One region of the Komagataeibacter sucrofermentans DSM 15973 genome, then DNA from elsewhere that is predicted to be linked to it. Evidence: riboswitches for the same ligand, from Rfam matches in the RefSeq annotation. Region 1 holds a riboswitch; the other holds the start of a gene.
What was found. Region 1 has a riboswitch for S-adenosylmethionine ahead of metZ (O-succinylhomoserine sulfhydrylase). Riboswitches for the same ligand answer to the same signal wherever they lie in the genome.
Positions count from the first base shown of each region.

Region 2: another riboswitch for S-adenosylmethionine. It lies ahead of metA (homoserine O-succinyltransferase); the one in region 1 lies ahead of metZ (O-succinylhomoserine sulfhydrylase).

Region 1 covers NZ_CP137157.1:348,014-352,224, reverse strand. Annotated here, with positions in the region: gene R5N89_RS01695 (hypothetical protein) at 127-615, shown strand; gene R5N89_RS01690 (IS5 family transposase) at 726-1,535, opposite strand; tRNA gene R5N89_RS01685 (tRNA-Gly) at 1,861-1,934, opposite strand; SAM riboswitch at 2,052-2,132, shown strand; gene metZ (O-succinylhomoserine sulfhydrylase) at 2,251-3,453, shown strand; gene apaG (Co2+/Mg2+ efflux protein ApaG) at 3,539-3,949, shown strand; gene folE (GTP cyclohydrolase I FolE) at 4,008-4,211, shown strand, end outside.
Region 2 covers NZ_CP137157.1:1,022,515-1,026,725, reverse strand. Annotated here, with positions in the region: gene R5N89_RS04865 (glycosyltransferase family 4 protein) at 1-223, opposite strand, end outside; gene R5N89_RS04860 (hypothetical protein) at 267-1,427, opposite strand; gene metA (homoserine O-succinyltransferase) at 1,611-2,558, opposite strand; SAM-I-IV-variant riboswitch at 2,604-2,711, opposite strand; gene R5N89_RS04850 (hypothetical protein) at 2,808-3,314, opposite strand; gene R5N89_RS04845 (phosphomannomutase) at 3,478-4,211, shown strand, end outside.

The sequences.
Region 1 (4,211 bases):
AGCTTTAAAAGACGCTGGCTGTTTACAAATGCGGCTTCCGCACCAGACAGGCATACCGCACGGAACCTTGAGGGGTGCTACGCATTGGGTTCGCAATACCTTTGTCATTGCGGGAGTATGCCTTTCATGCCGTCCATCCGTCGCCTGCTGCGTGCCGCCGTGCTGCCTGTCGCCATCATGGGACTGTGGGGCGCAAATGCGGCATGGGCGGAAGGCGGCCCGGTGATTCTGGCGCAGCATCCCGGCACCGAACTCGACCGGCAGGCCCGGCTGCTGGTCTCGCCCGACCTGCATGATGCTGCGATGCAGAACGAACGCCCGGTGCTGCTGACCGGCTCGGGCCACCTGTCGGATGACCCGGCCCGCACGGCGCTGTTCGTGCAGTTGCAATCGGCCAGCCTGTGTGGCTCGGCGGGGTGCTCCACCTCCGTTTACCTGCCAGACGGGCGCAAATGGATACAGATCCTTGATTCCGTCAGCGGCCCGATCACCATCGCGCCCGAGATGCATGAAGGCATGCACGACCTGCTGGTTGATGGCACGGATCGCTGGATCTGGAACGGCAGCACCTATACCGACACGCAGGCTACTGCCGAACCTGCCCCGCCCCGATAACAGGCAGAAAAGACAAAAGTTTTTGGTAAAGCTTTTTTCAAAAAGCTTTGAAAGACGCCGCCTTTTTAAAAAAAGGCGGCACCCAAAAACTTTTACTTTCCTAGAGGGTGTTATGCACCTTGGGCGAGCATAGCTGCATTTCTAAGCATGAAGCACGCGAACGCAATGACATGGAGACTTGCGAGTGTTGAAGCGTAACGCTCGTAATCTTTGACGAGCCTACGACAACGTGTTGCCCATGCGAAAGATCGCTCGACAACCCATCGGCGCGGCAGCAGCACAAAGCCGCGTTTGGCTTCGGACAACCTGACGACCTCAAGGGCGATCCCCTGGGCCCGTGCTGCCCTGGCAGGCTTCTCGCCGGTATATCCCTGATCGACATAGGCCAGTTCAACGCTCTCGTCCGTCGCGTCCTGAATGGCGGCGGCAAGACGTCCGACTTCGGCGCGATCATCCCGACTGGCTGGTGTGACATGCAGGGCCAGCAGATACCCCAATGTGTCCACGGCCATGTGCAGCTTTGATCCCCTTTTGCGCTTGGCCCCATCATATCCGGCGCGGGAACCGCTTTCCGGCGTCGAACGTAATGTCCGGCTGTCGATAATGGCTGCCGTTGGCTCCGCCCTGCGGCCAGAAGCGATACGCAGCACGGCACGCAGATCAGACACCAACGCGTCAAAACAACCTGCCTCCATCCAGCGACGGGATTGCTGGTAGACCGCCGACCACGGCGGAAGGTCATTCGGCATGGCGCGCCAGGCAATTCCGTAGCGGATCACGTAACGCAATCCATTGAACAGTTCGCGCAATGCGTGATGTCGTTGGTGCGCATCCTCGCGCATCAGAACCAGATACGGGACAACCAGAGACCATTCTTCATCTGATACATCAGAGGGATACGGTTTGCGTGCAGGCGTCATCCCTCATTACTGCACCAATCAGGCACGAAAATACATAACACCCTCTAAATAATCATCAAATAATGACATTATTATTTTACTTGCTGTTGATATGATAATTTATTTCAATGATGCAAATACATCAATTATGGAATATTATTGCATCAATATTCCAATATTTCCCCAAAACATACCCTGACGACAATAACATTTTCCATGATTGTCTGGAACAGTTCCCGCTCCATTATTAAAAACGGCTGTTACAGTCCGGTCATCATTCCTGAAAATGACATGCGCACAGCCAGACCATGATGGCCACAGTCAGGATAACGATTTGGGGGAAAGCTGGAGCGGGTGAAGGGAATCGAACCCTCGTATGCAGCTTGGGAAGCTGCCGTTCTACCATTGAACTACACCCGCAGGCCCGCCTTCTATACTGCACAAGCATGGCAGATGCAATCACCCCTTTACAGGTCAGGCCAGCAGTTGACGCACCCGGCCCTGATCCGCAATAAGCATCATGCCCGGGCATGGTTGCGCCCGGACCCTCGTGATTTGATACGGCCGGCTTGCGGCGAGGTAAAACATACGCGCTAAAGAGGCCTGATCCCGCCGGTGACAGGGCGCGGGCATCATGGTTTCCACGGTCGTGCACCGCCTTCGGGCCAGACCGCCGGGCAGCAACCGGCTCTGGCCTGCTTTCACACCACCCTGTTTGCAGGAACTGCTACCCACCATGACTGACCAGCCCGACCCCAAATCCTTTCGCCCCGCAACGCGCCTGATCAATGCGGGCCTCGAGCGCACGCCCTATGGCGAGACCAGCGAGGCGATGTTCCTGACCTCCGGCTTTGTCTATGACAGCGCCGAGCAGGCAGAAGGCACCTTTACCGGCGATGTCTCGCACTACCAGTACACCCGCTTTGGCAACCCCACGGTGGCCAATCTCGAGCGCCGCCTGTGCGACCTTGAAGGCGCTGAAGCCTGTGCCCTGACCTCCACCGGCATGGGGGCTGTGTCCTCCGCACTGCTGGCACAGGTGCGCGCGGGCGACCGCGTGGTGGCCTCGCGCGCGCTGTTCGGCTCGTGCCACTGGATCGTCTCCGAACTGCTGCCGCGCTACGGCGTGGAGACGGTGTTCGTCGATGGCGGCGACATGGCGGCGTGGAAAGACGCACTTGGCAAGCCCACCCGCGCGGTCCTGCTGGAAAGCCCGTCGAACCCCATGCTCGACGTGCTCGACATCCGCATGATCTGCGACCTTGCGCACAAGGCAGGCGCGACCGTGGTGGTCGATAACGTGTTCGCCACCCCGCTCTACCAGAAGCCGCTCGAACTCGGGGCCGACGTGGTGGTGTATTCATGCACCAAGCACATCGATGGTCAGGGCCGCGTGCTCGGTGGCGCCGTGCTGGGCGCGGAAAAATGGATCAACGAGGTGCTGCGTCCCTTCCAGCGCAATACCGGCAACAGTCTCTCGCCGTTCAATGCGTGGGTCATGCTCAAGAGCATCGAAACCTTGGCCCTGCGCGTCAACGCCATGACGCAGAACGCCGCGAAAGTGGCCGACTTCCTGGCCGAAGCACCCGGCATTGCCCGCGTGTTCTATCCCGGCCGCAAGGACCACCCGCAATACGAACTGGCCAGCAAGCAGATGGCGGCTGGCTCCACGCTGGTGGCATTTGAGGTCGAGGGCGGCAAGGCGGGGGCGTTTGCCTTCATGAACGCGCTGCGGCTGATCTCGATCTCGAACAACCTTGGCGATGCCCGCTCGCTGGTCACGCATCCGGCCACGACCACCCACATGAAGCTCGCACCTGAAGAGCGCGCCCGCCTTGGCATTACCGATGGCGCGATCCGCTTCTCGGTCGGGCTGGAAGATGCCGATGACCTGATCGATGACCTCAAGCGCGGCCTTGCGGCGCTGGCCAACCGGTAAACGCAGGAGCGTCGCCACCATGAGCAAGAACAGGCCTTTCCTTCCCCCTGGCGGGGAAGGTGCTGACGCCGCACTGGGCGAGACACTGGACAATACGCCATGTTTCGAGGCGACGACCGACAGGGTGCGCGTGGTGGTCCAGACCTTCTGGCTCGATGACCAGTCCGAACCCGATGAGCACCGCTATGTGTGGGCTTACCGGGTGCGGATCGAGAACCACGGCGACACGGCGGTGCAGCTCCTGCGTCGCAGCTGGCGCATCGTGGACGGGCAGGGCCGGATCGAACGGGTGGAAGGCGAAGGCGTGGTGGGCGAGCAGCCCCTGATCGACGCCGCCGCCAGTTTTGAATACATGTCGGGCGCTGCCCTTGAAACGCCAACCGGCTTCATGGGCGGGCAGTACCACATGGTCCGCCCGGCCAGCCGGGAGCACTTCGATATCAGCATTCCGGTCTTCAGCCTCGACAGCCCGCACCACCCGACCATCCTGCATTAAGTTTTTCCTCCGTGGCCTGTCCCTGCCGGGCGGGCCCCTGCAACAAGAACCCACAAGCATGACCCCCATCGATTCCCGCCCCACCCGCACGGAAGCAGAAGACGCCGTACGCACCCTGCTGCGCTGGGCGGGCGAAGACCCCGACCGCGAAGGCCTGCGTGACACGCCTGCCCGCGTCATCAAATCCTATGGCGAATTCTTCGCAGGCTATGCCGAAGACCCGGTGGACATGCTGCGCCGCACCTTCTCCGAAGTGGACGAT
Region 2 (4,211 bases), 670 kb from region 1:
CATCAAGCCGGTGCAGCATCAGCGCGGGGGATGACGTATCCTCGGCCAGCACGACCGGTGTCAGCCCGGCCTTGCGCAGGGCTGGCATGGCGCGGCCATTGCGCGGGGAGAGCGCAGCGACATCAACACTGTGCCCGTTTGCGCGGCATACCTCCACGATATCGGGTATGGGCAGGGCAGCGCCACCACCCTCGAACGTGTTGATGACATAGGCGATCCGCATGACCCTCTCCCCCCACACCGATGGTCATGGGTTCTCTCAGCTTTCAGGCGGCGGCTGTTTTACCATGCGAGAGGAAATACACAATGTCCCGGGCGGCGCGGCTGGCAGCGCTCTCGTTGGGCACGGTATGGAAGGTGGCGGCAAATGCCTCCTGCTGGCGTGGCGCATAAAGTTCCTGCTGCGCCTGCGCCACGGCAAGGGCATGGGGCAGTTCATCCACCCGGTCGATCACCTGCCCCATGTTCCAGTGGGCATAGTTGGGATTATCCCGCCACCGCGCCCCGTGCGAATTGAGAAAGATGCACGGCCGCGGCCGGTAGATCCATTCATAGATCTGGCTGCTGACATCGCCGAGGTAAATATCAGCCCCGCGCACATAGGACATGTCGACCGAGTTGGCGCTGCCGGTATCGATCAGGATATGCGAGAGATTGCGGATCTTCTGCGGTATCATCCGCCGCAGCCGCAGCCTGCGGTGCTCGACCGATGTATGCAGGTTGCGCCGGAACAGCATGACATGGGGCGCGAAGATCAGGTTGTAGTCATCCTGCCGCGCAAACCAGTCAAGCACCTCAAGCCCCATGTCCCACCATGAGGACAGGACGGGATCGAAATGCGGGTTGTACAGCACGGTCGGGCGGTCATTATCAAAGAACCGGCGGCGTCTGGACAGGTCAACAATATCGAATTTGGGGTAGCCGACCACGGAATGTGCATCAGGCCGGATGAGGCGGCTGGCCTGCATGCGCTCGCGCGTCTTTTCACCGGGCAGCAGCACCAGATCGAAAAACCGCGTCACATCCCGAAACCCGATGGAGCGGTCGCCCGCACCGTGGGGGAAATAGATCAGCTTGATATCGAGCCGGAAATGGCTCTTGAGCAGGGCGGATGTGGTCTCGGGCACCACTAACGCGTCAAAGCGGGAGAACAGGCGCACATTCTCGCGCAGGTTGGCAATGCGGCGGAAAGGCAGGAAGGAACGGGCCACCACGTTGACGGCACGCGCGAGCAGGCTGATGTCGATGCGGACGAAGGTGACATTCTGCGCACACGCGGCCACCGTGCGGCGCACATGCGCCTCCTGCTCCACCGATGAGGTAATGACCGTCACATCCTGCCCCAATGCGACGAGCTGGCAGATGATGGGGGCCGTGTGCGAAACCTGGTGGATACAGTCGTGGTTGAACAGAAAGCCGATCTTCATGCCATGCAATGCCATGCCTGTAACTATGTCGGTTTTTTACCGCAATAAATAGCCGTTGATCATGGCCTTGACCGTTTTTTAGCACCTCCGCCGACAGGAGAGAATACCCCATCCTCCCGCCATTGCGCTGATTGCCTGACGTTTGCGCGAACAGGCATGACCCCATCACATATCCGTTTACTGTCAGGCGCAGGCCAGGACGGGACCGCGGCTTTCATGCCCGATCCGCGCAATATTGAAGGGGGTGGTCTGGTATATCTGGTTGATCCAGTTGCCTGCCAGCAGGTGCGCATGCGCGCGCCAGCGATTGATGGGGCGCAGGGCCGGGTCATCATGGGGGAAGTAGTTGTGCGGCACCGCAATATCGAGCCCCCTCTCGCGATCGCGGAAATATTCATCCGCCAGCGAGGTGGAATCATATTCAAGGTGGTTGAACATGTGCAGCGCATGGTGCCGCGGATCATCAAGCAGGCACAGGCCGGTCTCGGGGCTTTCGGCCAGAACGGTCATGTCGGTGTTGCGTGGCAGGTCGGCGCGCCGCACCTCCGTCCAGCGCGAGACGGGAATGGACAGGTCATCGGCAAAGCCGAGCAGGTAGGGCGAGGTCGGGGCGAGGATGCGGTGGTCATACACCCCGAACGCCTTGCGGGCGAGCGCGTGCTTGGGCATGCCATGAAAGTGGTGCACCGCGGCCTGGGCTGCCCAGCAGATGTTGAAACATCGGTGCACGTTGGTCAGGGTCCAGTCGAACACGCGGCGCAGTTCATCCCAGTAGGTCACCTCGGCAAAGGGCAGGCGCTCGACGGGGGCGCCGGTGATGATGAAGCCATCGAACCGCGCGTTGCGCACATCCTCCCACGCCCGGTAAAACGAGGTCATGTGACTGGCTGAAGCATTGCGCGGCACATGCCCGCTCATGCGCACCAGCGTGAGTTCGACCTGCAGCGGCGTTGCGCCGATAAGGCGGGCGATCTGGGTCTCGGTGCGGATCTTGTTGGGCATGAGGTTGAGCAGCCCGATGCGCAGCGGGCGGATATCCTGCCGTATGGCGTCGGTCTCGCCCATCACCATCACGCCTTCGGCTTCAAGCGTGCCGCGGGCGGGGAGATCATCGGGTATTCTTATGGGCATTGCCGCGTCCATCCTCAATTACGAGGGGCATGACGCGCTACGTGGCATGATCCGTTTTGTTGCCGGCCTGGCCACATCCCCCCTTGCGGGAGCGCCACCTTGCCCGGCACGGCAGGTTGGCGTTGGGCGTCGCCCCAACTCCTGATGCAGGCCGCGCTTTTACGTGTTTTCTGTTACGATTGCAAGACCATACGCACCGGCACGACACGCGGCGTGGCTCACGTTTCCATCAGCGACAGCCGTGCATTTTCAGATATGGCCAGCAGCAACAGCGTTCAGGCATGGGTCAGGATGCTCTGGCGGCCCCTCTCCGATGGCTGTGGGCGACCGGGCAGGCCGCCCTGCACCTGATTGCAGCCAAACGCGTTGAGGTGCGTCCACCGTGATGGGAATGTTCATGCCCTGCGCCAGGCTGATGATACTGCGGATGGATGCCCGCGAACCCGCGCCCGGGCGGTTCGTGCACAAAGACGCGGTCGATCCTGATTTTCTGGAAGCAAAACGGGCACAGGTAGCCCGGCGAGGAATAGCCGGTGCCGCATCATCAGGCACGATGTCGCGGTTGGCCGCGCTGCTCTGCACGAAAATGCTTTCGGTAATCTCGACCTCAAGCCACGCGGGCGCAAGGCCGGAGCCTGCCAGCGCCCCTTCCACAATGCTCAGAAAACGCGCGGGGGGCGAGACATTGACCGCAATGCTTGCCTGCCTAGGCCAGCCTGCCGCCTCCAGGCAGGCGGCCCGCCTTATTTGCGCCACGCCCCTGCCCCACGCTGGCCCGCGTGGCGGATGCGGGACTTCGATCGGGCACGATTGTTTGTATAAACGCCTGTCCACGCGCCTGCGTTGTCGGCAGGCAGGCGCGAAAGTCCGCGCAGGATTGGCCAGAAGCGAGAAAGAACCCATGAAGATAGCCCAGTGGATGCAGCATTCCGGTGTCGCGTTTGGAACGAGCGGCGCGCGCGGCCTTGTCAGCGCGATGAAGGATTCGGTCTGCTTCGCCTACACGGTGGGCTATCTGCGGCATCTGGCCAGCCTCGGCGAGTTCGCGCCGGGTGCTGCCGTGGCCGTGGCGGGGGACCTGCGCCCGAGTACGCCGCGCATCCTGCGCGCCTGTGCCGCCGCGATCCGTTACATGCATGGCGTGCCGGTCTTTTGCGGTTACGTGCCCACACCGGCTTTGTGCCTGCACGCATTTGCGCACGGCATGCCCTCGCTCATGGTTACGGGCAGCCATATCCCGGCCGATCGCAACGGCATCAAGTTCAACCGCGCGCGCGGCGAGTTCCTCAAGCCTGACGAGGCAGCAATGCGCGCGCTTGACGTGAGCCTGCCCGAAGGCTGGTTCGATGCCGAAGGCACGCTGACCGCCCCACCCGACCTGCCACCCGTGACAGATGTGGTGCCCGGCTTCGTGGCCCGTTACCGTGATTTCTTTGGCGCCGATGCGCTGGCGAGGCTGAAACTGGGCATTTACCAGCATTCTGCCGTGGGGCGCGACGTGCTGGTGCAGATTGTCGAGGCCCTTGGCGCCACCGCCGTGCCCCTCGGCCGCATGGACAGCTTCATCCCCGTCGATACCGAAGCCGTCCGCCCCGAGGATGCCACCCTCGCGCGGGAGTGGGCTGCCGATGGCACGCTGGACGGCATCCTGAC